2 regions of the Protofrankia sp. CiP3 genome follow, and region 1 is predicted to be linked to the other one. Evidence: riboswitches for the same ligand, from Rfam matches in the RefSeq annotation. Region 1 holds a riboswitch; the other holds the start of a gene.
What was found. A riboswitch is a leader RNA that binds a small molecule or an ion and turns the genes downstream of it on or off. The one in region 1 is predicted to bind cobalamin.
Positions count from the first base shown of each region.

Region 2: it holds a riboswitch for cobalamin, as region 1 does, so the genes downstream of both, MJ797_RS13355 (VWA domain-containing protein) here and MJ797_RS15355 (CbtB-domain containing protein) in region 1, are expected to answer to the same signal.

Region 1 is NZ_CAKJTM010000042.1:19,119-25,707, forward strand. Features, by position in the region: gene MJ797_RS15330 (ATP-binding cassette domain-containing protein) at 1-716, shown strand, start outside; gene MJ797_RS15335 (ABC-2 family transporter protein) at 730-1,536, shown strand; gene MJ797_RS15340 (ABC transporter permease) at 1,529-2,401, shown strand; gene MJ797_RS15345 (histidine phosphatase family protein) at 2,481-3,128, opposite strand; gene MJ797_RS15350 (CbtA family protein) at 3,125-3,898, opposite strand; gene MJ797_RS15355 (CbtB-domain containing protein) at 3,911-4,141, opposite strand; cobalamin riboswitch at 4,175-4,317, opposite strand; gene MJ797_RS15360 (YccF domain-containing protein) at 4,449-4,862, opposite strand; gene MJ797_RS15365 (SnoaL-like polyketide cyclase) at 5,279-5,950, shown strand; gene MJ797_RS15370 (cytochrome P450) at 6,072-6,589, opposite strand, start outside.
Region 2 is NZ_CAKJTM010000032.1:22,641-29,229, reverse strand. Features, by position in the region: gene MJ797_RS13370 (glycosyltransferase family 2 protein) at 1-442, opposite strand, end outside; gene MJ797_RS13365 (glycosyltransferase family 2 protein) at 512-1,456, opposite strand; gene MJ797_RS13360 (class I SAM-dependent methyltransferase) at 1,537-2,244, opposite strand; cobalamin riboswitch at 2,594-2,721, shown strand; gene MJ797_RS13355 (VWA domain-containing protein) at 2,839-4,995, shown strand; gene cobO (cob(I)yrinic acid a,c-diamide adenosyltransferase) at 4,998-5,603, shown strand; gene MJ797_RS13345 (cobyrinate a,c-diamide synthase) at 5,636-6,589, shown strand, end outside.

The DNA.
Region 1 (6,589 bases):
CGACGCTGTGGTGGGACCTGCCGCTGCGGGACAGCTTCAACCTGCTCCGGCATATCTATCATGTTCCAGCCGCCCGATTTCGACAGAATCTGGACCGTTTCGTCGACATCCTCGAACTGGCTCCTTTTCTCGAGACCCCCGTCCGCCAGCTGTCATTGGGCCAGCGCATGCGCGGCGATCTCACCGCAGCGCTGCTGCATGACCCCGAAATCGTCTACCTTGATGAGCCGACAATCGGTCTTGATGTCGTGTCCAAGACCGCGGTGCGTGAATTCCTTACCGGCCTCAACCGCGAACACGGGACAACGGTCCTGCTCACAACCCACGACATGACCGACATCGAGCAGCTGTGCCCCAGAGTGCTGGTCATCGATCAGGGCCGGCTCGGCTTCGACGGGCTGTTGACCGATCTGCGCGCCCGCATCGGTGGCGAACGCACTCTGATCGTCGATCTTTCTGGACCGCACCCGCCGATCGACGTCGCCGGTGCCAGGGTGGTGCGCGTCGACGGGCCACGCCAGTGGTTGGCGTTCCCCACAGCGGCAAGCGCGGCACCGTTGGTCACCGCGATCGCCAACCGTTACCCCCTGGTGGACCTGTCCATCCGGGAGCCCGCGATCGAAGACGTCATCGCCCAGCTCTACGCCGCGGGCATGAGCGGGGCGCCCCTGCCCAGCCAGGCTGGCCCGAAGCCCAACCCGACAACCGCGCGGTGATGACCTGATCACGATGACAGCCCCACTCATCACCTACCTCACCGTCACCCGATGCAGCGCCCGCCGATACGCGAGCTACCGAGCCGCGACCGCCGCCGGAGCGTTCACCAACACCGTTTTCGGGATCATTCGCGCCTACGTCCTGCTCCAGGTCTGGAGCCAACGGCCAGGTCTCGGTGGGTACGACACCGCCGGCGTGGTCACGTTCGTGTTTCTCGGACAGGCGCTGATCACATCCATGGCACTGTTCGGCGGCGGCATCGAGCTGCCGGAACGCATCCGCTCCGGCGCTGTGGCCGTGGACCTGGCCAGGCCGGTGAACCTCCAGGCCTGGTGGCTGGCGGATGACGCCGGGCGCGGCGCCGTCCAGTTGGTCGTCCGCGGGGTGCCACCGATGGCGGTCGCCGCGGTCCTGTTCGACCTGCGCATCACCAGCGACCCAACCATCTGGGGGCTGTTCGCGTTATCCATCATGCTGGGCTTCCTGGTCAGCTTCGGGCTGCGTTATCTGATCGCTCTCGCTTCGTTCTGGCTGCTCGATCAACGAGGCCTGGAAAACGCCTACACCCTGTGCGCGATATTCTTCTCCGGTGTCTCCGTCCCTCTTGCCATCATGCCCGCCGCGCTGCGGGCCACGGCCCAGGCCCTGCCGTTCGCCGCCATGATGCAAATACCAGCGGACATCTTCCTGCGTAAGCGTACGGACACGTCACTGTTCACGGGGCTCGCCTTCCAGGCCGCGTGGGCCGCCGCGCTGTTCGGGATCGGTGGCCTTCTCACCGCTCAGGCCACCCGGAAGCTGGTGATCCAGGGTGGGTGAGAACGCCGGCCCGGCGCCCCGGCTGGAACCGGCAGGAGATGCTGCGGCCGGAAACCGTGGCCGCTTTCTCCTGGTACGCCAGTATCTTCTGTTCGCCGGGATGTGGACGCGGGCATCCTGGCAGTACCGCAGATCGGTGATGCTGCTGACGATGGGACAGTTTCTCGCGACCGGCCTTGACATCGCGGTGATCAAAGTGCTGTTCACAAACGTGCCGCGGCTCGCCGGCTTCAGCCTCGCCGAGGTGGCCTTTCTCTACGGAACATCCGCCACCTCGTTCGCCGTGTCCAACCTGCTCTTCGGCTCGATGGAGCGCATCGGCGAACGCATCCGCGACGGCAGCCTCGATGTGATGCTGGTCCGGCCGGTCGGGCTGCTTGTCCAGGTCGCCACGGACGGCTTCTCGCCACGTCGGCTCGGTGGCCTCGCTCAGGGGCTTGGGGTACTCGGGCTTGCGATCGCCGGGTTGGACGTTCCGTGGAACACGGGTCGGGTGCTGCTCGTACCCGTGCTGCTGACAGCCGGTGTCGCCCTGTTCAGCGCGATCTGGATCATCGGCGCGGCCGTCCAGTTCCTCGTCCAGCAGACAGCGGAGGCGATGAACTCGGTCACCTACGGCGGCAACTTCCTGACGCAGTACCCGATGTCGCTGTATGGACGGCACGGCATGTGGACGCTGACCTTCATCGTGCCGCTGGCCTTCCTCAATTGGCAGCCCGCGCTGTATGTACTCGCGAAGCCCGACCCACTCGGCCTGCCGATCATGGCCCGCTTCGCCTCACCACTGGTCGCCGCCACCGGGCTCGCGCTCGCCGCGGTCGCATGGCGTACCGGCCTGCGGCACTACCGGTCGACCGGAAGCTGATCATCAAACGTATGCCGGTGACACATCCATAACATAACCGCGATATCTTGATCATTGGCGCGGCGGCACGGCGGGCCGGCTATGCCGTGGTAGGTGTTACCGCGGCACTCGCCTCCCGCTCATCCAGTGCGCCTGTCGCGGTCATTTCCTCGGTTATTGGCAGGCAGGCATGCCGCAGGTTCCAGGCATCACCCGCACGCCCGTGCAGGAACGTCGTGGACAGCGGCGGGACGTCGATACGCCAGAACACCTCCGCTGGCGACCGCAGCACCGCGACCAACGCGGCGCGGATCACGGCCGGATGCGTCACCGCGATGGTGTGCCCCGATACCCGCGCGCCGCGCGCCAGCCACCGCCCGACACGGCCGATGAGCTCGGCCACGGACTCACCACCGTGCGGTGCCTGGGCCGGGTCACCGACCCAGGCCTCAAGATCGGCTGCTGGGATCTCCGCGAGCGCGCGCCCCCGCCAGTCCCCCATGTCCAGGTCACGCAGTGCCGGATCAGCTGTGGCGCAGGCCAGGCCGAGCGCGTCCGCTGTCTGACGGGTACGCAGCGACGTGTCACACAACACGAGGTCAGCACGGCGGACTCCGGCGACCGCGAAGCGGCGCAGCTCCCCGGCATCGACTCCTTCATCACTCGGGAACCGCGCGGCCCGCGTCGCGGCGGTCGGCGCGTGACTGATCAGCGTGAGGCGCGGCAGGCCCGCGCCAGGACCGGTCATGCCTCGGTGGCGACCAGGGATCCGGCCCCGGGCGCGCCGCGGCCCCCCGGCGAGCCAGCCGCTGCCGAAGCCCGCAGCGCGCGATCGGTCAGCGCCCCGAACAACAGGCCGATCGTGGCCCAGAGCGTCACGTTGATCGCTAATGAGGCGACGCGGAACCGCCACAGCACATCAGCGGGGAAAGCGTCCGGGGTCTCGTGCACCTGCGGCAGGAGGTAATAGGCCAGCCCGACTATCACCAGCCCACTGGCCAGGGCCAGCAATGCCGCGTCCCAGGCACCGAACCTCGCCGTGAGCCGCCAAGCCGTCACGCAACCGCCGATGACCACGGACAATGCAATCAACATCATCGTGAAATACAGGCTGGTGCGTTCACCGATGGTGTCGGGATTACCGATGGACGGCGGGTTGGCCGGATATTTCAGGTCAGGCACAAGGTACATTCCCACGAATCCCGCGAGTGCCACGAACGCCGCCGTCCCGCGCGCCCCCAGCGCGCCGAGGCGGCCCTGTGCGCAGGCATAGGCAAGTGAGAAGAGACCGCCGAGCGCGACACCGAACGCCAACAGGCCCGTCAGCAAGCCGATGGTGTTCTGCAGCGCCCGGGGAACGAGTTCTGTTCCGTGTACACCCTCGGCGGCTTCCCGCGCCGACTCGAAGGCGATCGCGTGCCCGACCTCGCTCTCCCCAAGGACCTTGGCGACGGCGAAGGAAAACACGGCGGCCACCACGCCCACCAACATCCCACGAATCAACAGTGCGCGAACCATCTCGGCGCCCGCTCAGTGGCAGGGGAAGCCGAGCAGATGACGGGCGTCGTGCACGAACTCGTGGACATAGCTGCCGCCCACAAGCGATACCGCGCCCTGCTCGGCGCCGACAAAGTACAGCAGGAGCAGCGCCAGGACCGAGCCGAAGATCGCAAATGGGGCCAGCTCACGCAACGGGATCGTCGGCAGGGCCGCGGGCGCGGCCGGAACGTCAGCGGCAGGATACGCCAGTGCAGATGCCATTGCGAGACCTCCACAGGAATCACGCGTTCCACTCGGCAGGATACGTCCGGCGATGGGTCTGACTCCCGACGTCGCTCCTTGCGGGCGGGCCGGTCACAGTGGCGCGACCGTGCCGGATTCACACCGACTTCCACCACTCGGACATCAAAGAGATAATCAGCAGCCAACCCTCACGTCAAGTCTCATCAATCACCCAACCATCCGGGGCTCCGGGGGTCCGGACGGCTGGGGGGCCGGACGGACCGACGCCAGCCCGAGCCATTCATGATCATATATGTGGGCGGGCTCGCGGCACCCACAACCACCATCACCGGTAGACGGATGCCGCGACCCGGGCATGCGGATCAAGATCCCGGAACGGGACGACCCGCCGGCCCAGTGGCGCGATCGCCAGCGGGACCATCTTGAACGACGCCACACCGAACGGGATGCCGATAACTGTCACACACAGCACCAGGCCGAAGATCAAATGACCGATCGCGAGCCACCACCCAGCGATCAAGAACCACAGCAGGTTGACCAGGAAAAGCATGACCGGAGCGTCCCCGGGCTGGTCGACCACGACCCGGCCGAAGGGCCAGACGACGTAACCCGCCAGCCTGAAAGCCGCGATCCCGAACGGGATCGTCACAATCAGCAGGCAACACACAATACCGGCGACAAGATAACAAACAGCCAGCTCAAACCCGGCGAACAACAGCCAGAAAACGTTTCCCACCATCCGCATAACGCTTTCCTACCCGGTCGGAGGGCTACGATCCGGCCCAGGCCCGGCCCGAAGCCCGGATCCAGCGGGGCGAAGATCGTGCCTATACCACACGCGTCGCGGCCGCCACCTTCTTGACGGTGGCCCTGACTATGCCCTTGGCCGCCGGCACACCCTGGCACTCTGCTACCTCCGGATATTCATAAGTTCACCCGGCTCAGGACTTTCGCCCCATTTTCCCATAATTATCATGAGCTGTAGCATGCCGGGGAGGCGGAAGTTCAGAGCGTCCGGAACGTCCGGACGTTACGTTAACCCGCACCGACGTATGTGGCACGAATCGACCGCGCGCCGGATCCCATCCCGCTTCGGAGACCTCCACGACGGCGCTCGACGCATCCTGACACCGCCCGGACGGCAGAAGGAGCAACATGGTGAACGACAGGAACGCAACGGACCAGGCAGCGGACCAGCCGTTGCATGTGCAGGGCCGGGACGCGGTCATCGCTGGTTCCACTGGCATACGGTGGCGCGGCGGCGAGCCACCCGACTACCATCTGTCAAAAGTGACAATGCCTCAGGAACGCACCCACGAGCACGCCAAGGGGTCCTTGGCCGACATCGTCGAACGCGTGGTCCAGGTCTTCGAGATGGAGGTCTCCCACAAGAAAGACCCGGCCCAGTGGGTCAGCATGGTCACCGACCAGTTCCGTACCCGCGTCAACGGAGGCCCCTGGGCAAACAGCCAGGACCTCGTTGAAAGAGGCAGTTACAACATCCTCATAGGTGAGAACCCCTACTACTCGGCGAGCGACGAGACCTTCGAATCCTCCCATCAGGTCTTCCTCAAGGCCCTTCCCGGCGGCTTCTTCTGGGAGATCCTGGAAGTCTACTCACCGCCGCCTGTAATCACTTTCAAGTGGCGCCACTGGGGTACCTTCAGCGGACCCTACAAAGGGTTCGAGCCGACCGGTGAACGCGTCGAGATGTTCGGTGTCAGCGTGGCCCGCGTCGCCGACGACCTCAGGCTGCTCGAGGTCGAGCACTTTTACGACAACACCGAATTTCTTGGCCGGCTGAGCGGCAACCACCCGGTGTCATAGGCTGCCGGGCGCACGGCAATGTTCTCTCCCGTGCGCCCAGCGCCCCGTTCCCACCACAATGATGGCGATCACAATGACGGCGATGGCGATCCCCGTCGGGAACCCAGCGGAGAACGGTGATTCAGACCGTAACGGGAATACAGGACCAGCCACGTTGCACAAACGTGGGGCGCCGAACAGGGGTACCAGCCAGGGAAAGCGTCGGGTAGCGCTCCAGCAGGCTGCGCAGGGCTGTCTCGAGCTCCACCCTGGCCAGCGGCGCCCCCACGCAGAAGTGGACGCCGCCGCCGAAAGCGACGTGCGGATTCGGTTCCCGGCCGACATCGAACTCGTCAGCCCGTTCGAAGACCTCGGGGTCGCGGTTGGCCGAACCGAGCAGCGCCGCGATCCGTTCCCCCGCCCGCACGACGACCCCACCGATCTCCACGTCGGCCATGGCGGTCCGTTCGAAAAGGTGCAACGGCGAGTCAAAACGCAGGAACTCCTCGGCCGCGGTGGCGGCCAGTTCCGCCGGCTGGCGGGCGAGGCGCCGCTGTTGCTCGGGGTGGCTCAGCAACGCCACCATGCCGTTGCCGAGGCAGTTGACACTGGCCTCGTGCCCGGCATTGAGCAACACCACAACGGTGGCGACCAGCTCGT
Region 2 (6,589 bases), on a different contig from region 1:
GGCGGTCAGTCGGCCAGTCAGCGACAACGAGACCACCGACACCCTGCACCGCCTGGTCCGAGTACGGGGCAAGCAGGCGTTCAAGCCACTCCTGACGTGCCCGAGCGTCGTCATCGAGAAATACCACGACATCACCGGAAGCCATTTGAACGCCTGTATTTCGTGCGCCGCTGAGCCCCCGCGCGCCACTGCTGGCCACTACTATCACATGCCCGAAGAAATTCCGTGCGCGCTGGAGCAGCTCATCGTTGTGGTCAACGACAATAATGAGCTCCGCCGGCTGGCGGCATTGGTTCTGGACGCTGTCAACCGCGGCGACGATATCGTCCCAACGCCGCTCGGTGAAGATACAGATGACAACCGAGACGGTGGGTGTCGGCTGTCGGTGCCATATAGCGTGAGCAGGGACAGCGGTGAGCAGCTCCGACTGGAGATCGTTCACGAATCCCCTTCCTTTCACCAAATTCGAGTTGAAGGGCCGGTAAATCACACTGATTCCGCAGCACTGTGCTCACTGCGGAAGCTGTCCGATGACCTCACATTGTCCCGCCGAGCGGATCTTCCAAGCACGGTCAGCGCAGACCCGGCGGTATCGTGATACACCACGCCGGGTAGTGTGATGATGCCCTTTACGGCTCGCCTCAAAAGTTGATCCGTCCACTCTGGTAGACTGCTCTGGGCCAATCCATAGTGCTACGGCTGGTAGCATTTCTGATCGTGGTCGCCAACTGCCAGATCGCCCCCATTCTTTTACGATCACAAACAAAACGCGAAGGCCATCGGAAATCGGATTGAGTTTGCTTGTGCCATGCAGCCGCCGGTACTCGAAACTAGGCACCTCGACAACACGAAGGCCGGCTCGGGCGGTCCGGATGTTAATCAACGTCTCCACCTCGAAGCCATCTCCCCAGCAGAGCTTTTGATCGCAACCATCAGGATCAAGATCAAATACTGGTATGCACCGCCGCCAGAACGCGTTGTAGCCATAACATAGATCGGTGAAGCGAGCGTGGACCAAAGCATTAGCCAACGCATTGAGGCATCGGTTTCCCATCCGACGCAGCGGCGTGATGTCGTTGCTTCCGGCGAGGGGAAGAAAACGTGATCCTCTAGCAAAATCGGCACCAGCAGTGAGCGCCCGCATAAATTGGGGGATCTCGGCTGGGTCGGCCGACCCATCTGCGTCAAGCATCACGATAATATCGCCCGTCGCCGCCGCACAGCCACACGCCACGGCGTTTCCCTTGCCACTGCGGGTCTGATGCACGATGACGGCGTCGGGCCGCAAGGAGCGAGCGACGTCAACAGTTCCGTCACTGGAACGGCCATCGACGACGACAATCTCGGCATCATCGGGCAGGCGTGGGAAGACGTACGGCAAATTTTCCGCCTCATTGAGGGTCGGAATGACCACGCTGACGGTGGGTGAACTGTCAGGCCGAGCCGATTCTGGCATCTCTGTTAATTCCTCCTAGCGAACGTGACGAAAAATTGCTTACCGACAGAGATTGACATGACAATCTGTGCCACTCTTGCTCATGGCATAAACCGATAGGCCAGTACCCGCCCGAAACCTCGATATGATAACTCGTTGGATTTTTCCCACGGGCTGGACAGAGAATCCAGAACCTCCTCATGGCGAGGTTTGCTGTAAATAATCCAGGCGGTCCGCGGGTGGGCCGCGACAGAATGTTCGATGTTGGCAACTACCTGCTTGAGAATATCCGCGTCAAAAGGATTGAAGAAAAAGAATACTCGATTATCCGGCTGAATTTTATACCGTGCGGCATCGATACACACCATATGCGCCTCGACGCTGCCTCCTCGACGCTTCCGATAGGCCTCTATATTTCCTTTTCCGAGTTCGCAGAACTCTTTTGCAAATTCAACACCGATAACTTTTCCGAAGCCGAATTCGGCGGCCAGGAGAAGTGTGCGTGCATTTCCCGCACCGAAGTCAACGAACGTGCCGTCGGCTGGAATTCGAAGCTTTCTGAAGGTAGCGCAAAAGGGTCCGACCGGCATTGGTACAAGATCGTGACCAGTTTCTCTGTCACCTGCGATCGTCAGATCATCCGCTAGAGCGACGCGCATCGACGTTCGGGTACCGTGCCGTTTGTCGAACAAAAAACCCCGCGCGTATCTTGCGCCGGCGATCAGGACAAAGAAAATTCCGTCCTTATGGAGCGTACGTTTGAAAATCTCATACTTTGAGAGCGCGGTCAGCTTGCTATCAGCGGTCATAAATCATCCTTCCGTCCTGATTGCGACGCACGACCGGCTGCGGGTGGGAGCGCCGGACCGCCGCGGCTCGTCCGCAGCATGTCAACGGGTCATTCCTTCGGTCGCAATCGACCGTATGTCGCCAGCTGTGCGAGGCGTCCCCACGGGGGCAGTAACTTGCCTACGCCGAACGCGGGCCACGGTGGGTCGCCGTCACGATCCGAAAGCGGAAATATCGACTGGCCGGTATGACCACCGGTCTCTTCAGCCGCGGATTGCCGCCGGACGCGTCGGGTGCACAGGCCGGGCTCGAGCGAAGGCGGGCCCGCGGGTGGGTCGGTGTGTCATGCTGGGGAGCGCGACGGCAGTGGAGGAAGCCGGTGGGAGTCCGGCGCGGTCCCGCCACTGTCACCGGGGAGCAACCTCTCACCGTACGTCACGGCCGCGACAGCGGTTGGAAGGCCGAGAGGAAGCGCTGATCCGGAAGTCAGGATACTCCGGCCGTCCGCACCGTTACCGAGGGCGAGGAAACCCGAGGGGGGAGCGCGGTATGCCCACGCACGCTCATGACCCGGTGATCGACGTACGATCCGGCGCACAGCGGCGCAGGGCACTATGACGGCCTACCCACTGTCCGCGGTTGTGGGCATGGACGACCTGCGGCTCGCGCTCCTGCTCAACGCGGTGTCACCAGCGATCGGCGGAGTGCTCGTCCGCGGAGAGAAGGGCACTGCCAAGTCCACAGCGGTGCGGGGTCTTGCCGTGCTGCTCCCGCCCGTGAACGTGGTGACCGGCTGCCGGTTCTCCTGCGACCCGGGCGCGCCCGAGCCCGACTGCCCCGACGGGCCGCATCCACCTGAGGCCCGGCCGGCCACCCGTGCGGCACGTCTGGTCGAGCTGCCGGTCGGTGCCTCCGAAGACAGGGTCACCGGGGCGATCGACCTCGACCGGGCGCTCGCCGAAGGCGTCACCGCGCTGCGCCCCGGGCTGCTCGCCGCCGCCCATCGGGGCGTGCTCTACGTCGACGAGGTCAACCTCCTGCACGACCATCTCGTCGACCTCCTGTTGGACGCGGCCGCGCTCGGCGTCGCCCACGTCGAACGCGACGGGGTGTCCGTCCGCCACGCCGCCCGCTTTCTGCTGGTCGGGACGATGAACCCCGAAGAGGGGGAGCTGCGCCCACAACTGCTGGACCGCTTCGGGCTGACCGTCGAGGTAGCCGCCAGCCGCCAGCCACAGGTGCGGGCCGAGGTGGTGCGCCGCCGGCTGGCCTACGACGCCGACCCGGCCGCTTTCGCCGCCAGGTGGACCGATACGGAGGCCACACTCGCGGCAAAAATCCTCACCGCTCGTGGACGGCTGCCTGGTGTCGGGCTGCCCGATCCCGTCCTGCGTCAGGTCACCGCGGTCTGCGCCGCGTTCGACGTGGACGGCATGCGCGCGGACGTGGTCGTGGCCCGCACCGCGATGGCGCTGGCCGCGTGGGAGGGCCGGGTGACCGTCGACACCGACGACGTCCGCCGCGCCGCCCTCCTGGCGCTGCCGCACCGGTGCCGCCGCGGCCCGTTCGACGCGCCCGGCCTGGATGAGGAAACCCTCGTCCAGGCGTTGGACGAGGCCTGCGAGGACAAGGCGCGGGCCAAGGACGATGCGCGGGCGCACGCCGGAGCGCCGCCTGCCGACCCAGGCACAGGCACAGGCACAGGCACAGATCCAGACCCGGCCCCGCCCACTGGAGGCGGGGGAGACGGCGGTCACGGAGGAGGCAGCGGCGGGGGGCCGGCACCGAGCGGGCCGGGAACGACAGCGGAACGGGCGACCGGAGCGGACGTCGTCCCATCCCCGCGTCCCGCGGAAGGCAGCGGCGCCGACGGTGGGGATGGCGGCCCCAGCGGGCCCGGACCCGGCGGTGGCGCGGCGCGGGCGCAACGTCGCGCCGGCAGTCCTGGCCCGTCGTTTCGCCCGCGCCGCCTGGAGGTCCCCGGCACCGGGACGCTTGCGGGCGCGGCCGGTCGGCGCGCACGCGCCCGTACCCCGCACGGAGCGGTCGTCACCACCTCCCCGGACGCGCCCGGCCTGCACCTGCCGGCAACCCTGCGAGCGGCCGCGCCCTGGCAGCACGCCCGTGGACGTACCGGCCCAGGGCTCATGCTGTGTCCCGCTGACCGGCGCGGGGCGGTCCGCCAGGGACGCGAGGGCAATCTCGTCCTGTTCGTGGTGGACGCCAGCGGTTCGATGGCCGCCCGTGCCCGGATGCGTACGGTCACCGGCGCCGTGCTGTCCCTGTTGCTGGACGCCTATCAGCGTCGCGACCGGGTCGGAATGATCATATTCAGGGGTTCCCGCGCCGACCTCGTCCTGCCCCCGACGTCCAGCGTGGAAGTCGGCGCGGCACGGCTCGCGTCCCTGCCGACCGGCGGTCGTACCCCGCTCACAGCCGGGCTTACCCGTGCGGGCGACCTGCTCGCTACCGAACGCCGCCGTGACCCGCACCGGCGGCCGTTGTTGATCGTCGTCACCGACGGCCGTGCCACCGCGGGCCCGGATCCGATCGCGGCCGCGCGAACGCTGGCCCGCACCGGCGTGGCGAGCGTCGTCGTCGACTGCGAGAGCGGCCATGTCCGCCTGGGCCTGGCTGGACGCCTCGCGACCGCGCTGGGCGGTACGGCCATCCCGATCGACGCCCTGTCAGCCACGGCTTACCAGAGGGCCAACCGCGCGGCCAGGGGTGCGGCTGGCCCGCGTAGAGCCGATCCGCGGAAGGCCGCCTAGACATGCCACAGGGACAGCCCACCGTCGTGCCCGACGACGGCCTGACCACCCGAACGCGCCGGGACCGGGCACTACTGATCATCCATACCGGCAATGGCAAGGGAAAGTCGACCGCGGCGTTCGGGCTCGCGCTGCGGGGCTGGGCGCAGGGCTGGGATGTCGGGGTGTTCCAGTTCGTCAAGTCCGCGAAATGGCGAATCGGAGAGGAACGGGCGCTGCGCGCCCTGGCCGCGACCGGCGAGGGCGGCGCCGTCACCTGGCACAAGATGGGCGAGGGGTGGAGCTGGGTACAACGCCGGATCGACCCCACGGCAGAACCAGCCGAGGCCGCCCGCGAGGGCTGGGCGCAGATCCGCCGGGACATCGCCGCGCAGACCTACCAGCTCTACGTCCTCGACGAGCTGACCTACCCGCTGACATGGGGATGGATCGACACCGACGAAGTCGTCGAGGTGCTGCGTACCCGCCCGGGACGCCAGCATGTCGTGGTGACCGGCCGCGCCGCGCCGCCCGCGCTGGTCGACGCCGCCGACCTGGTCACCGAGATGACCAAGGTGAAGCATCCGATGGACGCCGGGCAAAAAGGCCAGCGGGGGATCGAATGGTGACCGCCCCGGGCCTGCGCCCGCCCCAGCCGGTGATCCCACAACTGGTGATCCCACGGCTGGTGATCGCCGCCCCGGCGAGCGGTGCCGGCAAGACCACCGTGGCGACCGGGCTGATGGCCGCGTTCACCGCCCGCGGCCTGCGGGTCTCCCCGCACAAGGTCGGGCCGGACTACATCGACCCGACCTACCACGCCGTCGCCAGCGGGCGCCCCGGCCGCAACCTCGACGCTGTCCTCTGCGGGGAGCACCGGATCGCGCCGCTGTTCGCCCACGGCGCCCACGGCGCCGACATCGCCGTAGTCGAGGGCGTGATGGGCCTGTTCGACGGGGTGTCACTGCCCGAACCCGGCCAGCCCGCCGACTTCGCCTCGGCCGCCCATGTGGCCCGCCTTCTCGACGCCCCGGTCGTGCTGGTGCTCGACGCGTCCGCCGTGGGCCGCTCGGTGGCCGCCACCGTGCACGGCTTCGCCACCTGGGACGACCGGGTGCGCCTGGGCGGGGTGGTGTTCAACCGGGTGGGCTCGGCCGGCCACGAACGGCTGCTGCGGGACGCGGTCGCCGGTCTCGGTATCGCCGTGCTGGGCGTCGCGCGCCGCGATGATCGGGCCGCGGTGCCATCCCGGCATCTCGGGCTCATGCCCGCGGCCGAGCGGGCCGCGGCCGCGGCCGCGGCTGTCGACGCGCTCGGCGCGCTGGCTACCGCATCATTCGATCTTGATGCCGTACTTGCGCTCGCCCGGTCAGCACCGCCGCTGCGCGTGCGGCCCTGGTCGCCGGCCACCGCGATCCCCACCGCGGTACCGGCACCGGCGTCGGACCGGCCGGCGCGGATCGCGGTCACGGGCGGACCGGCGTTCACCTTTGGTTACACCGAACAGGTCGAGTTGCTGCTGGCCGCGGGAGCCGAGGTGATCACTGTCGACCCGCTGCGGGACGAGGCCCTGCCGAGCGGCTGCGACGGGCTGATCATCGGTGGTGGCTTCCCC